2 regions of the Desemzia sp. FAM 23988 genome follow, and region 2 is predicted to be linked to the other one. Evidence: riboswitches for the same ligand, from Rfam matches in the RefSeq annotation. Region 2 holds a riboswitch; the other holds the start of a gene.
The links. A riboswitch is a leader RNA that binds a small molecule or an ion and turns the genes downstream of it on or off. The one in region 2 is predicted to bind lysine.
Positions count from the first base shown of each region.

Region 1: another riboswitch for lysine. It lies ahead of ACEN4L_RS09660 (YfcC family protein); the one in region 2 lies ahead of dapF (diaminopimelate epimerase).

Region 1 is NZ_JBGQQS010000017.1:6,160-13,727, forward strand. It holds gene ACEN4L_RS09645 (carbon starvation protein A) at 1-1,274, opposite strand, end outside; gene ACEN4L_RS09650 (LytTR family transcriptional regulator DNA-binding domain-containing protein) at 1,411-2,145, opposite strand; gene ACEN4L_RS09655 (LytS/YhcK type 5TM receptor domain-containing protein) at 2,126-3,898, opposite strand; lysine riboswitch at 4,086-4,232, shown strand; gene ACEN4L_RS09660 (YfcC family protein) at 4,386-5,786, shown strand; gene ACEN4L_RS09665 (NUDIX hydrolase) at 5,844-6,464, opposite strand; gene thpR (RNA 2',3'-cyclic phosphodiesterase) at 6,503-7,042, opposite strand; gene ACEN4L_RS09675 (YcjF family protein) at 7,062-7,568, opposite strand, start outside.
Region 2 is NZ_JBGQQS010000008.1:65,195-72,762, forward strand. It holds gene ACEN4L_RS06285 (histidinol-phosphatase HisJ family protein) at 1-665, opposite strand, end outside; gene ACEN4L_RS06290 (amidohydrolase) at 976-2,175, opposite strand; gene ACEN4L_RS06295 (hypothetical protein) at 2,422-3,615, shown strand; gene ACEN4L_RS06300 (pyridoxal phosphate-dependent aminotransferase) at 3,777-4,967, opposite strand; lysine riboswitch at 5,102-5,273, shown strand; gene dapF (diaminopimelate epimerase) at 5,362-6,147, shown strand; gene dapD (2,3,4,5-tetrahydropyridine-2,6-dicarboxylate N-acetyltransferase) at 6,189-6,884, shown strand; gene ACEN4L_RS06315 (S-ribosylhomocysteine lyase) at 7,134-7,568, opposite strand, start outside.

The DNA.
Region 1 (7,568 bases), on a different contig from region 2:
TATAACATAAAAGTTCCTGGCACCAAGGTGACAAAATAATTTTTTCCTTTTAAATATAAATAACGTGTAGAAACCAATAAGGAAATAACAGCTGTCACTTGGTTTGCCCAGTTAAAGTATCTCCACAACATATTAAAATCGACATTTGTCAAGATAAAAGAAATGAGATACAACGGGATAGTGACCATCAATATTTTTTTAATGGTATCTTGTTTAATATTGAGGTAATCAGCTAATATCGTACGCAAACTTCTAAATGCTGACAGACCGGATGATATCGGTAATACGATAACACCAATGATCGCAATGGTCCCAAAGAGATTTCCAAGCAGCATAATAGACACTTCATTAACGACTAGTGAAGCTGTACCGGCATCAATCATTTGGCTCAAAGTCTGACCGTCAAATAAACTCATAGAGGCTGCTGCCCAGATCATAGCAATGACTCCTTCAGCAATCATCATTCCGTAAAACGTAAAGCGCCCTTCTCTTTCATTTGTGCTGGTTCTAGAAACCATAGGAGCTTGTGTAGCATGGAAACCAGATAATGCTCCGCATGAGATCGTAAAGAAAATAGCTGGAAAAATAGCTAAACCGCCTGGATGGAAGTTTTGTAAGGTACTTGGAGTCAGATTTGGAATGGAATAACCGCTAAACAATAAGCTGATTCCAATCGCGATTGTACTGATGATCAAAATAGCTCCAAACCAAGGATAAACTTTCCCTAAGGCTTTATCGATCGGTAAGACAGTTGAAATAATGTAATAGACGAAGATCAGTATAACAATCACACTTAGACCTAGCCAGCTTGGTGTGATGCTATCAATCAAGTTGGCTGGCGAAGTGACAAAAACGGTCCCTACCAGCATCAATAACAACATAGTAAAAATATTGACCACATGTTTAACGGGTTTACCTAAGTATTTGCTGGCCAATTCCGGCAAATGAGCCCCGTTATTTCTTAGAGAGATCATCCCTAACATATAATCATGTACAGCTCCTGCAAAAATACACCCCACAATGATCCAGATATAAGCTACGGGTCCGTATAATGCTCCCATGATCGGTCCAAATATCGGTCCGGTTCCTGCGATGTTCAATAATTCAATAATAGCGTTTTTCCCTTTTGACATCGGTACAAAGTCATACCCGTCTTTTAGCACCTCTGCGGGTGTTTTACGATCCGGATCGATCGAGAAATTTTTCTCAATGTATTTCCCATACGTAAAATACCCTAAAACTAATAAGATGATCCCGCCAATTAACGTAACCATTTGTTCTCCTCCTTTTATGAATACCCTTTCAATTTACAAGATTATTTTACTTGTATTTTACGGAAATTGGTCTGTTTTTTACTGAAATGACAGAACTGCAGGCTGAGATGCACGCCTGCAGTTCTGAATTTCATATTTATAATCCGATTTTTTCCTTAAAGGGTTTCATATACGAACGACTTACGGGAACTTTTAACTGATTCTCCATTGTCAATTGATACGTATGGTTAAACCAAGGTTGGATCTCTTTTATTTTCGATTGATTTACAATAAACGAACGATGTACTCGGATAAAAGATGAATCAGAAGATAACTTTTCTTCCCAGGCATTCAATGTTCCATGTAGAGTATAGGTTCCTTCTTCTGTATGAAGATTTAATTCCCTGTTGTTGATACTGATCGCGATGATCAATTGAACTTTCACTAAGATGATCCGTTCTTCTATCTGGACAGGTATCGTATCTTCTCTTGCTGCTTCTGGAGTATTAGATGAAATTTGAGCAGTAGTTGCTAAAAAACTTTGATGCGCTTTTTGGACGGCTTTTTGGATCCGGTCCAATGAAAAAGGTTTAAGAACATAATCCCTCGCATTCAACTCAAAGGCTTGCAAGGCATATTCATCATAAGCCGTCGCAAAAATAATGATCGGCGGATGTTGAAGCAGGTTTAATTTATTAGCTAACGTCAATCCGCTCTCTTCTGTTAAATGGATGTCCAAAAATATCAAGTCAATCCGCTGATCGATCAAAACACTGATCGCTTCTTCTATAGAATCCGCTTCTTTGATAGACGAGATTTCAGGAAGCGGTTTTAATAAATAAGCCAGCTCATTTCTGGCTAAAGGCTCATCATCAACGATTAAGGTATGCATTCTTTTCCTCCTCTAAGTCATTTCGACGTATAATACAAGATACAGTCGTCCCAGTCTCAGTAGAATCAAAACGTAAGTGAGCATTTTCTCCAAATAAACTGATCAATCGCTTATTCAGATTCTCGATGGCTGAACCCGAACCTTTATTTGAAGATACGATTTCGTTGCCTAATTTGTCCAAAACCTCTGGATCGATGCCCACTCCATTGTCTTGCACACTGATTTGAATAGCCTCTTCTTGGTTGCGAATGTCCACTGTCACTTGATTTCCTTTTTTTCGCCCTTTAAAAGCATGTCGATAGGCGTTTTCTACTAATACTTGAATCAAAAAAGGCGGCAGCAAGACTTGTTCCAATCCATTATCGTAATGGACCTCTAGTTGATAGCGCTCAGGAAAGCGGGCTTCTTCTAAGCGTTGGAAGGCTTCTACTTGTTGCAGTTCTTTCGTCAAAGGAATCAAATTGGTTCGAGCTCCCGTTAAATTAGAACGGAAAAATTGACTCAACTGAAGCAGCAGCGAGCGGGCTTTTTCGCTGTCTATACGGATCAACGCGGATATAGTATTGATCGTGTTAAAGAAAAAATGCGGATTGACTTGTGATTGAAGCGATTTGATCTCAGCATCTTGCAATAATTTGCTTTGCCATTCAACTTCTCCCAATTCGATTTGTTGGGAGAAAATATTGCCTAATCCCTCTGCCAATTGACGCTCGACAAAGGTAAGTTGTGTTTTATCTGTAAAGTACATTTTTAAGGTCCCGATGGTTTTCTGTTTGGATTTTAACGGGATCACGATTGCTGCTTCTAATGGACAGCCCATATGATTGCACCCGATCTCTTCTTGAGAATGGGCTTCACTGACCTTTCCGGTATGCAAAACTTTTTTCGACAAGTCGGTCAATATCTCAAGAGAAGGAATGTGATGGTCGCTAGCTGCTCCTACATGGGCCAAAATCCTTTCTTGATTGGTAATGCTCACAGCGTCCACTTTCATAAATTGTTGGATCGTTCGAGCAGCTTTTTCACACGATTCTTCATTCAATCCGGAACGAAAGTAAGGCATCGTTTGATTTGCCAGCTGCAGCACATCATGAGTCTGGACGGCTTTTGTCTGTTCTTCTTGGTGAAGAGTCGTTTCAATAATGGAGAGAAAAATACCTGTACCGATACTGTTCGTCAGCATCATGGGCAAAGCAATGAACCGAATCAAGCTCCACGATTCGGCGTAATCGCTTCCCAATAAGAAAATACACCCCATTTGGATCAGTTCCATCATAAATCCTAACACCAAGCCTTCATAAGCAGTTGGGTAAGTGTTCTTTTGGATGGATCGGCTACCGAAATAACCGGAAAACAATCCAATCAGTACTGAAGACAAGATATAAATGTGAACATCGCCTCCACCTTGGAAGAAGCGGACGACAGCTGAAACAAGACCGACAATAATACCGACGGATGAGCCGCCGATCAATCCAGATACACCAATCGTTAATACACGTGTATTAGCTAGAGCAGAATTTGCAGATAATTGTGTGACAAATTGATTGACGATCATTTCGTCTTGATTGATCTCCACACCCGTGTAATTAGAAATAAAAGCAAATACACTAAACATCACAATTAATTTGAGCTTCGAACTCATCCGAGAGCGATTTGTCAAAATATTTTTAAAATAAGGAATATTGATCAGCAAATAAGCCAGAATAATAATTAGACCGCCTCTTTCAAGCATGAGAATAAATAATGAAAACACCTTTCACGCCTCCTATTCATTTATTCTTAGTCTACACTAATCTTTTCAAAATAGTGAGATTTTATTCAAATAATTTTTTGCATTGAATTAAAAAATGCCCTTTTTCTTAGAATTTCCCCCTAAAATATTGCAATTATAAAGTGAATCCTGTATAGTTTGTAGCGGTTAAGAAACTGAATATTATTCAATGTGATGTAGAGGCTGCGGTAATTAAGAGTAGGGTTTTCTGAAAGGAATTATCGCCGAAGTGCAGATGTACTGGGGTTACGCTAAATAAGCGTAACACTGCCTGAACAAATTGCCCAAATTTGTTTTTAGGAGAGCTCTTCATATTGCGGGCAGAAGGTATAGTATAACGGAAAAGACTATGGGCCCTTTTGCTCATAGTCTTTTTGCGTTTTTTAAGAGCTTACTCTGCTTCTGTACTCAAGGGAATACATTTTATTTAGTAGTATTTCGTTTCAAGAAATGATTAGGAGGATTTACCATGGAGAAACAAAAAAGGTCTAGAATCCCTCACACATTTGTAACGCTGATAGCTTTTACAATTGTGATGGCGATTCTAACGTATGTGTTGCCTGCAGGGCAATTTGAACGAACTGAGGTGAATGGACGGACAGTTGTTATTCCGAATTCCTATACAGTAGTGGATTCTAACCCACAAGGTTTATTTGATGTATTAAAGTCTATTCCAACGGGAATGACAGAGACAGCTGACATTATCTTTTTCTTATTTATTGTAGGTGGTGCTTTTCAACTGATTACCGATTCAGGAATGATCAGTTCGGGGATCAGCTTGCTGGTTAAAAAATTACAAGGAAAAGAAAAATGGGTCATCCCTATTTTGATCTTAGTGTTTGGTATTTTAGGATCTACAATGGGGCTTTCTGAAGAAACGATTGTATTTATTCCCATTGGAGTCGCACTTGCTTTAGCATTAGGGTACGATGCCTTAGTTGGTTTGGGGATGATTTCACTGGGAGCAGCCATTGGTTTCTTCGCTGGTTTTATGAACCCGTTTTCTGTCGGAGTCGCTCAGGAAATTGCCGAATTGCCTTTATTCTCGGGAGTCGGTTTCCGGTTAATTATTTTAGCGATCTTGTGGATCGTTACTTCTGCTTACTTGATGCGTTATGCAGAAAAAGTGAAAAAAAATCCAGAAAATAGTTTGTTGTACAACCGTAAAAAAGGCACTCATGTGACGGAAGGGACCATCAATTTCGACGACCTTCCTCCATTCACTAAGCGCCATTTAGCAACGTTGCTTGTATTTGTCGGCGGATTTGCCATCATCGGTTACGGTGTATTCCAATATGGCTGGTTTATTGTAGAGATTGGTTCAGTCTTCTTAGGAATGGGGATTTTAACGGGTTTCATCTCCAGAATGAGACCCAGTGAAATTGCGGAGTCCTTTGTTGTGGGAGCAAAAGAAATGGTCTTTGCCGGCCTAGTTGTTGGTGTTGCTCGCTCTATTTTAGTGGTCATGGAAAATGGGTTGATCATTGATACGTTAATCAATGGTTTGTCTAATGTAATCAGTTCGTTACCAGACTCATTAGCTGTTGTGGGGATGTACCTTACACAAATCGTCGTTAACTTCTTCATTCCTTCAGGCAGCGGACAAGCAGCTGCTACAATGCCAGTTATGATTCCGTTAGCTGATACTCTTGGTATCACTAGACAAACGGCTGTACTGGCCTTCCAATTCGGAGATGGCTTTATGGATTCAATCATTCCGACATCTGGTGTATTAATGGCACAATTATCGATTGCTAAAGTTTCTTATGATACTTGGTTGAAATTTATCGGTAAATTGATGGGAATCTGGCTGACTATCGGACTGATTTTCTTATTGATCGCAAACGCTATTCAATATGGTCCTTTTTAATCAACTGAAGACACAAAAAAAGTGAGGCTGCATCGTGCGCCTCACTTTTTTGTGTCTTTAGTTGTCTAGTAAATGGTGTTCTTTCACTAAACTGATCAATCGTTGTGTCAATGAAGCGGTGAACCCCCATAAGTAATGATCATCCAAATTGTAAAAAGCAATCTGATTTCGCGCATGACGGAATTTGTAGTTTTTCCCATTTGGAATACGATCATAAGGGAAATCTTTAGGGTAATTCATCATCATGTCCACCGAATAGTAATCAGGCTCATTTTTCATGAAGTACCGTAGTGGAACTGTATACACTTCAGCCACTTCTTCGTTCCAAACGATGTCTTTGATATCGATCCCTTTAATTTCTCCTATAAAAGAATGGATAATAGAATTGTTTTGGACGATAAAATCCATTTCTCCGATAACTTGGATGGATTCACCTGGGATCTGCAATTCTTCTATCGTTTCTCGTACGGCAGCCTCTTGATAGCTTTCTCCTAGTTCTACTTTACCTCCTGGAAAAGACGTATCTCCTGGTTGAGAAATATGCTGACTGCGGACCTCATATAAGATATGCGGAAATCCTTTCACCATGATGATCGGGATCAGGACAGCATATTCTCTTTTGACGTGTAATGCTTTTGGTTGATATTCTGAAAAAAAATGTTGGATGTTTTCTAACAAATGATTCTCCCCTCTTTTCTGTCTTTTCGCACCCGCACCTAGAGACCTATTTGATATCTTGCAATTGGACGATAGACCAACTGGTCATGGATACGAGTACTTTCAAATAAAGTGATGTTGTCGATCGTTACAGGAACAGCTTTCCAATTCAATTCTTGTCTCATTTGCTCAAAAGAATCAAGGAGTACGATATTCCTGCCAAATGTAACGTGAGGAGCATATGACCTCTTTTCCATCTCTAAATGGTGGTGCAAAAAATGTTGATGGAGTTTTTCGTACAATTCATTTAACTGTTGATCAGAATCAGGACCAGCCCATAAGATGGATTTATTCTTTTTGAGAAATTGACCTAGATGATCTAAGGAAAGGTCAAAAGGTTTTGAATCTCCTGCTACAGACGAAACAATTGACCTTAAGATATCGCTATGGGGTGTTTCTCCAATGAACTGCAGCGTCAAATGGAAGTTCATTAGAGAAGTGAAATGACCTTTGACAACATATGGACGAATCTGCTGCTGCAATTCGAACAACTTTTCTTTGACAGGACAACTTAATTCAATACCGATAAATATCCGCATAATGTGGGTCACCCTTCTATTATTTCTTTCGTTGCCACCATTTTTTCTTTGATTTTGGTTGAGGATCTTCGGTTTGAATGTCGGAAAGAGAATCAATGGATTTTTCTTTACCGCCTTTTTTCAGTCGTTCTTCAAATTTTTCTCGCATCAACGTTTCAATGTTCTTCAAGTCTGGATATTTGTCATCTTTTTCCCCTTTAGCGATGACCGCCAATACTTCAATATAGCTCATAGCTAGAGCAGTAGTCATCATTGAAGCTGTGGTCCCGCTGATGATTCCACCAGCAATCGTTCCTGCACCAGGAATGAATTTGACGATATTGGATACGATGTATCGACCAGCAAATGTAGCGCCGCCTGTTCCGCCAATTGCAGCAACTAAACTAGTGATCGTGGCTTTATCCATGGAAATACCAAATATAGCTGTGATATGAGCCAGCAATCCTATTTGCATCGGAACGAGTAAAGAGGCATCTGAAAAAGGAATAGGTACAAAGCCGATACCGAATGACGAAACAATATACTT
Region 2 (7,568 bases):
TGTGCATCTGAACTGACAGTAAATAAGGTGCCACCTACAGAACGATAAAGATCGATAGCATATTCATAGAGGTGTGCATTTCCGTATCTGTACATGCTTCTCGTATTCAATTCTAGTGCCATATCTTGTTGAACGGCCTCTTTAAAAATCTCCATTAGCTTTGGTTCTACAATCCTTAATTCCGCTACACTCACTTCATAACTTCGCAGACCGAAATCAAAATGAGCTAATACATTGGCATTTTTGAACTCACGTACACCTTGCAGCATCAAGTTGTAATATTCCTTCAGTTGATTCTCTAAAGGAACATCATCGTTACTCAACTGCATGAATCCATATTTGCCATTGTGATGGATGCTCATCAGTATCAAATCGTAATCTTTATCTTTCAAAAACTTTTGAATTCTCTCTTTATCTGGATACGTAAACCCAACTTCTATTCCCTTTAAGATACGATTGCCATAGAGTTGATTCAAACGCTCGATTTCCGCGGAATATCCGTCAAAATCTGGAATCACATCATCTGATGCTTGCTCCGTACTAAAGAAGTCCAAGTGTTCTGTTGTGATCAAGTTTTTACCAGCTGACCGTTCCAAGTAGTGTTCAAAAGTTTCGACAGAATCTGGTGAAAAATGAGTATGCATGTGTTGATCATAGTAATGCATGGGAAACTCCTCTCTTTTAAAACCTTATTTAGAGACTAGTGCTTGTTTACTTGCTTTATTTGCAGATGAAGCATTTCATTCCCATCAGAACCTCATCTGCCTTTTAACACTATTATATGATGGGAAGTCCTCCCATCCAACACTTTCATTATAGAGGATGGAAGTAAAACTCAGGTAAATTAGCCGTTAAGAATTCGTTTCTTTTACAACATTACACATAGCCTTATTCGCGACATTCGGAATTTCCTTGTAAGAATGAATAAAAACTCTGTAAAAGAAGTCCCGCCTTCTCTCACAGAGTAAAGTTTAATTAAAATTGACCTTGTCCTAAATAAGCCAGTGCATATTGCGCATACAGCTCTGCTCCGACTTTTAACGCTTCTTCATCGACATTGAAACGCCCAGAGTGGTGGGGCCAACATGTATCTTTATCCGGATTCCCACTACCAACGGTGGCAAATGCGCCAGGAATCTGCATCATATAGTAACCGAAGTCTTCTCCACCCATTGTAGGAGGACAATTATCGACTGCCGCTTCGCCAAAAGCTTGCGCAGCAACTTGTTGAACCAAATTAGCGGTTCTTTCTTCATTGTTTACCGGTTCAGTCATCCGTTGGTATTCTACCGTTGCTTGTCCGCCATACATACGGGCGATTTCTTCCGCATAATGTTTGATACATTCTTCTACTTTATCGCGCGTAGCCGGATCAAATGTCCGCACAGTACCTTCAATGTGAGCATTTTCTGCAATAACGTTAAAACGTGTTCCGACTTCCATTTTTCCTAAGGTCACAACAGCTGGTTGCATCGGATCGACTACGCGAGAAACAATGGATTGCACATTCGCTACGTATTGGGACGCCATGATAGCTGCATCAATGTTTAAATGCGGCTGTGCTGCATGACCGCCGCTTCCGACAAAATCTACTTTCACAATATCTGCAGCGGCAAAAGAAGGTCCAGCTGGACAAGAAACGGTTCCTACTTTTCCAGGAGCCCAAATGTGGATGCCAAAAGCATTATCTACTCCATCAACAGCACCTTGTTCCACCATCAATTTTGCACCTTCCGCAATTTCTTCAGCTGGTTGGAAGACTAAACGTACTGTACCCTCGAAAGTATCTTTTAATTGATTCAACGCAGAAGCTGCATTCATCAGCATAGACACATGAGCATCGTGCCCGCAAGCATGCATTTTTCCTTCTTCAACTGATTTGTACTCTACTTCATTTAATTGCTGAACCGATAAAGCATCCATATCAGCACGCAATAAAACAGTTTTTCCAGGTTTAGCACCTTTGATTTCAGCGATGACCCCCGTTGGTTTTGTTAAGCGGTAAGAAATACCTAATTCATCTAATTTAGCAGCTATTGTTTTAGTCGTTTCAAATTCTTCTAAAGACACTTCTGGATTCGCATGCAAGTGCCGACGAAAAGCGATCATTTCCTTTTCTTTAGAAGCTATCAATTCTTTAACGGGATTGGTTAATGTAATGGTATCTTGACTCATTCTCTCGGCTCCTTTAGGTTCAGCTGCTTTTATGCAGTAATTGAATTGTCTGAATATTTTGTAATTCTCACTATAACGATTCATTTTTCATTTGTCAAATCGAATTCTCATTACTTTTTAGATTGGTGTATCAACGTTTTTAAATAACTCAGTGTCTTTAATTTGTGAGAAAATTAGAATTGACAAAATATTCTAACTATTTTATCATTTAACACATTACTGTAAAGAAAAGAAATGAGGATTTTTATGAATAGTTTAGTTTCCATCACGATTATTTTTTGTATCTATGCCCTTGGCGATGTGATCGCTGTGAGAACCAAAAGTATTGTTTCTATGTTATTCACCGCATCTGTTTTCTTCTTAATCGCTTTTTGGTTGGGAATGCCTACCTCTATTTTCCAAGACTCCATGTTGTTACAGATCGGAAGCATTTTAATTGGTTTCTTGCTGGTTCATATGGGAACGATGTTGAATATCAAACAATTAAAAGAACAATGGAAAACCGTAGTGATCTGTGTTGCAGCAATTATAGGAATTACAGTGGCACTATTTTTGGTCGTTACTCCATTGATGGGCATAGAGACAGCCTTAGTTGGAGCTCCACCTTTATCTGGAGGCGTGATTGCAGCGATTCAAATGTCAGAAGCTGCTAATGCAATTGGACGCAGCGATTTAGCTTTACTGGCTTCTTTATTGGTCGTTGTCCAAGGTTTTGCCGGATATCCGATCGCCAGCTGGGCTCTGAAAAAAGAAGTTAAATCGTTTAAAGAAAAATACCGCAACAACGAAATCGAGCGCGTACAACAAGAAGAAACAACTTCCCCCTATAAAATATTTTCTGACTTACCTGAAAAATACCAATCAGGAAACGTTTATTTAGCAAAGGTTGCTGTAGTAGCTCTACTAGCCTCATTTGCTGCTAAAGGGCTAACCTCTTTATTAGGATTCCAATTGATCGATGCCAATATTATGTCTTTATTAATGGGGGTATTGTTCAGTGAATTGGGCTTTTTAGAAAAAAACATTCTGACAAAAGCAAATTCTTACGGCTTGGCTATGCCAGCACTAATTGTAGTCATCCTTTCCAATTTAGCTTCAGCCACACCTGACGTATTTCTAGATATACTGCCAGCTTTATTAGCGACTATTGTTTTTGGAACGATTGGAAATGTGCTTTTCTCCTTATTGGTCGGTCGTTTTTTAAAGATCTCACCTTGGATGAGTATCGCTTTAGGAATAACGGCTCTCTTTGGTTTTCCAGGTACAGCCATTTTGCCTGCTGAAGTAGCCAACAGCAATTTCTCAAACAGCGAAGAACGCCAATTATTTCTCGATTCAGTGACGCCTAAAATGCTTGTGGGTGGATTTGTGACAGTATCCATTGGATCAGTTGTCTTAGCAGGATTCTTAGCACCATTATTGATAAATCTTGTAGGATAAGCATCTGCGTTATGAAAAAAAAGGGACTGGGACAATAGTCTTTATCTCTGTCACATATTAAACGGGTGCTTTTAAATGCGTTCCAAAAGCCTGACCACATGCCTATAAACCAGCCTCCCCTTATGAGAAAAAGCATCTCATAAGGGGAGGCTGGTTTATATTCAATGGTCAAAATGTCTTTTGTCCTGCTCTCTCTTGTCTGAATTTTTCTTCACTTGGAGTTGCAGAAGAAAAATCTCCAATTTATCCATTGCCGCTTCTAAGACTTTCATATCTACACAAAAACTGATCCGCACATAATCGTCTGCTTCAAAATAACTGCCTGGAATAAGCGCAACGCCTTGTTCAAGAACTAGCTTCTGGCAGAAATCATATGAAGATAGCCCATATTTTTTGATAGACGGCAATATATAGAAAGTACCATCAGGCAATTCCACATCTACATTCATTGTTTTCAAGCGGTTGTATACGTAATCTCTCCGTAAGCGGTAGGAATTCAGCATCTCTTCGATATTGTAATCCAGTGCTGCTATAGCTGCATCTTGAATAAAGGTGTTGACACAAGAAAGTACATATTGGTGAATCTTGAGGGCTTCTTCGATAAAGTCCCAATCAGCTAATAAGTAGCCGATACGCCATCCAGTCATCGCATAAGGTTTCGAGAAGCTTTGACAGATGATGATGTAACTACGAATATCCTGGTATTTAGTTAATTGCTCAGGTTGTTCGGTAAATAACAATTGATTGTAAACATCATCGCTTATCACAAAAAGTTGGTGTTTCTTCACGGCCTCATAAATCACTTCTAACGAAGACGCATTAAGAATCGTTCCTGTAGGATTATTGGGCGAATTGATGATGATAGCTTTTGTGTTATCGGTAATGGCCGCCTCCAACATCTCTTTGGAAAGTTGGAATTGATTAGTAGAGGTATCGATCGGCACGCATACTCCGCTGTTCATTTGAATCAATTGACGGTATAAAGGAAAAGCCGGTTGTAAAATAATGACTTCTTCCCCAGGGTTGAGTAAAGTGGCTAAAGCCGTTGAAATAGCTTCAGTAGAACCAACCGTGATCATTACTTCTTCTGGTGAATACTCGATGTGATTGGTTTTTTTCTCAAATGCACAAATCGCCTCTCGCAACTCAAGGCTCCCTTGCGCTGATGAGTAATGAGTCTGGTTTTTATTCAGAGAATCGAGCGCAGCTTCTTTTATGGGTGCTGGTGTGGGAAAATCTGGTTCCCCCAAAGTCAGAAAAAGCGAGGCTTGATTGTCTACTGCATACTGATTAAATGCTCGTATCTCACTCGTCTCTACTTTAAGGACGTCTTCATTCAATCGTTCTTTCATTCGATCACTCCTTTTTGCTTATGAAAAAAAGTGTACCAGTTTGCAGAAAAAATACAATATCTAATTTTTTTTCCTGACAAATAGACAACAGAAAAATTTAATGGTAGTATATAAAACATCAAAAAAGCAACTTACAATTTAATAGAGGTAGCAATGTAGATGAGTAATACACCAGAGAAGGCATTCGATGACGATGTATGAAAGGCAGCCATTGCCGAACGATTGAAATCGGCAGATTTTATATCGTGGGGATATGGGAAATACCTATATCACTCCTGCTTAAAAAGCAGAGGCGCTATCATCTGTCTACATAACCATTGTATACATTTAAGACGCCAGAAATGGTGTCTTTTTTTATTGTTTGAGGAAAAAATTGTAAAAAGGAGTTTTGTATATGTCTGTTTACAAATATAACGGCTGCGGAAATACCTTTGTGATCACGGATTTCAAGAATGGAAAAGACTATTCTATGGAGGCTACCTCTTTGTGTAGTTCAGAACAATTTGATACAGATGGCTTAATCGTCGTCAAACAAAATCCGCTAGAGATGCTGCTGTTTAACCGTGACGGTTCCGAAGCTCCAATGTGCGGAAATGGGATTCGTTGTTTTGCCAAATATGTCCTAGACAAAGGTTTGACCACAGAAGAACGATTTCCTGTACAAACATTAGCTGGTGAGATGAACGTAGACATTCTTCAAAATGAGCCGTTCTACTGCGAAGTAAATATTGGTCGACCTGATTACTCAAACCATGCTTTTGATGCTGCTGACGATGCTCCTTACATCAATCGGACAATCTCTATTGATGGAGAAGACGTCACGTTCACCAGTTTGTTTATGGGTACTGTGCATACAGTTGTTTTCGTAGAAGATGCAGTAGCCATGCTGGAGACCGATTTAGGAGAAAAACTGTGCCATCATCCATTGTTTGCTCACCAAACAAATGTCAATTTTGTCCAAGTGCTGAATCGTAAAGAAATCATCGTGCGAACATTTGAACGTGGTGTCGGCTGGACATTGGCTTGCGGTACTGGCTGCAGCGCCAGCTTTGTGGTAGCTAGAGACGCAGGTTTAGTTGAAGATCGTGTAAAAGTACATCTAGAACAAGGAACATTGACTATCTCAGGTACAGAGGACATTTTCATGAATGGACCCGCTGTGTTTGAATACAAAAAATAGCTTTAGTGACTTAACTATTGAATTCTTAGGAGGAAATAATATTGAACGCACAAGAAATTATCCGATTTATTAAAGAAGCTAAAAAACGAACACCTGTGAAAGCTTACATCAATCTAAACGAAGCCATTGATTTCCCTAATTGTAAAGTATTTGGGGAAGGACTATCAAAAGTTGTCTTCGGTGATTACGAAGACTTGAAAGCCATCCTTGAAGAGAACAAAGAGCGTATCAATGATGTTGAACTAGAATACGACCGTAGAAATAGTGCTGTGCCTTTACTGGATACTACTAATGTAAATGCACGAATAGAACCTGGAGCGTTCATTCGAGATCAAGTAGAGATTCACGACCATGCAGTAATCATGATGGGGGCTATCATCAATATTGGCGCTATTGTCGGCGAAAATAGTATGATCGATATGGGAGCAGTTCTCGGTGGCCGAGCTATCGTTGGTAAAAATTGTCACATCGGCGCCGGCGCCGTTTTAGCTGGAGTGGTCGAACCCGCTTCAGCCACTCCTGTAATTGTAGAAGACGATGTCTTGATCGGCGCGAATGCTGTCATTATCGAAGGTGTTCGGATCGGCAAAGGTAGCGTGGTCGCCGCTGGAGCAGTGGTGATCGAGAATGTTCCAGAAAATGTGGTAGTTGGCGGCATTCCGGCGCGTATTTTAAAAGCAAAAGATGAAAAAACAGCCAGCAATACTGAATTGATCGCTGCTTTGCGAGAATTGTAAAATAAAAAAAATGCCATCCCAAAAGATACGCTGCTTCTAAAGTGTCGAAAGTCCATTTGCGTTCCTTTTTTGAGGCAATCTCCTCTTAAAGGGAACGTAATTTAATTTTATGTTCCCTTTTTCCAAAAAAATGAATGCAATAGGGAACGCAAAAAAGCGAGGAACTGGTATATTTCACCGTTTCCTCGCTCCTCATTTTCTAATTGGTTAGAGCCATTTGAAGCGCAATCTCCTACTAGACGAATCTACCTATTCTGCTTCTGCGTGTTCAAATACTAAATGCCATTCATTGCGCTTAGCTAAGAAGTCACGAGCAATTTGCTGTGCTCCCGCTAAAGTGTGGTGAGCTGCCCAGCCACATTGTTTTTCATTGCTGGCTGGAACTTCTGTAGCCACCAATACATCTTTCATTGTTTTTTCAAGTAATCCCAAGATATCTTTATAATCTTCGTGGTTCACAACTGTCAAATAAAAACCTGTTTGGCATCCCATCGGTCCGAAATCAACCACGTAATCTGCATGATTGCGGATCAATTCAGCCGTCAAATGTTCTAAAGAGTGAACAGACATCATGTCCAAATGTTCTTTATTGGGTTGTGCCATACGCACATCATATTTTAAAATACGGTCCCCATTTAGTCCTGTTTTCTCACTCGCTAAACGTACATACGGGGCACGGACTTT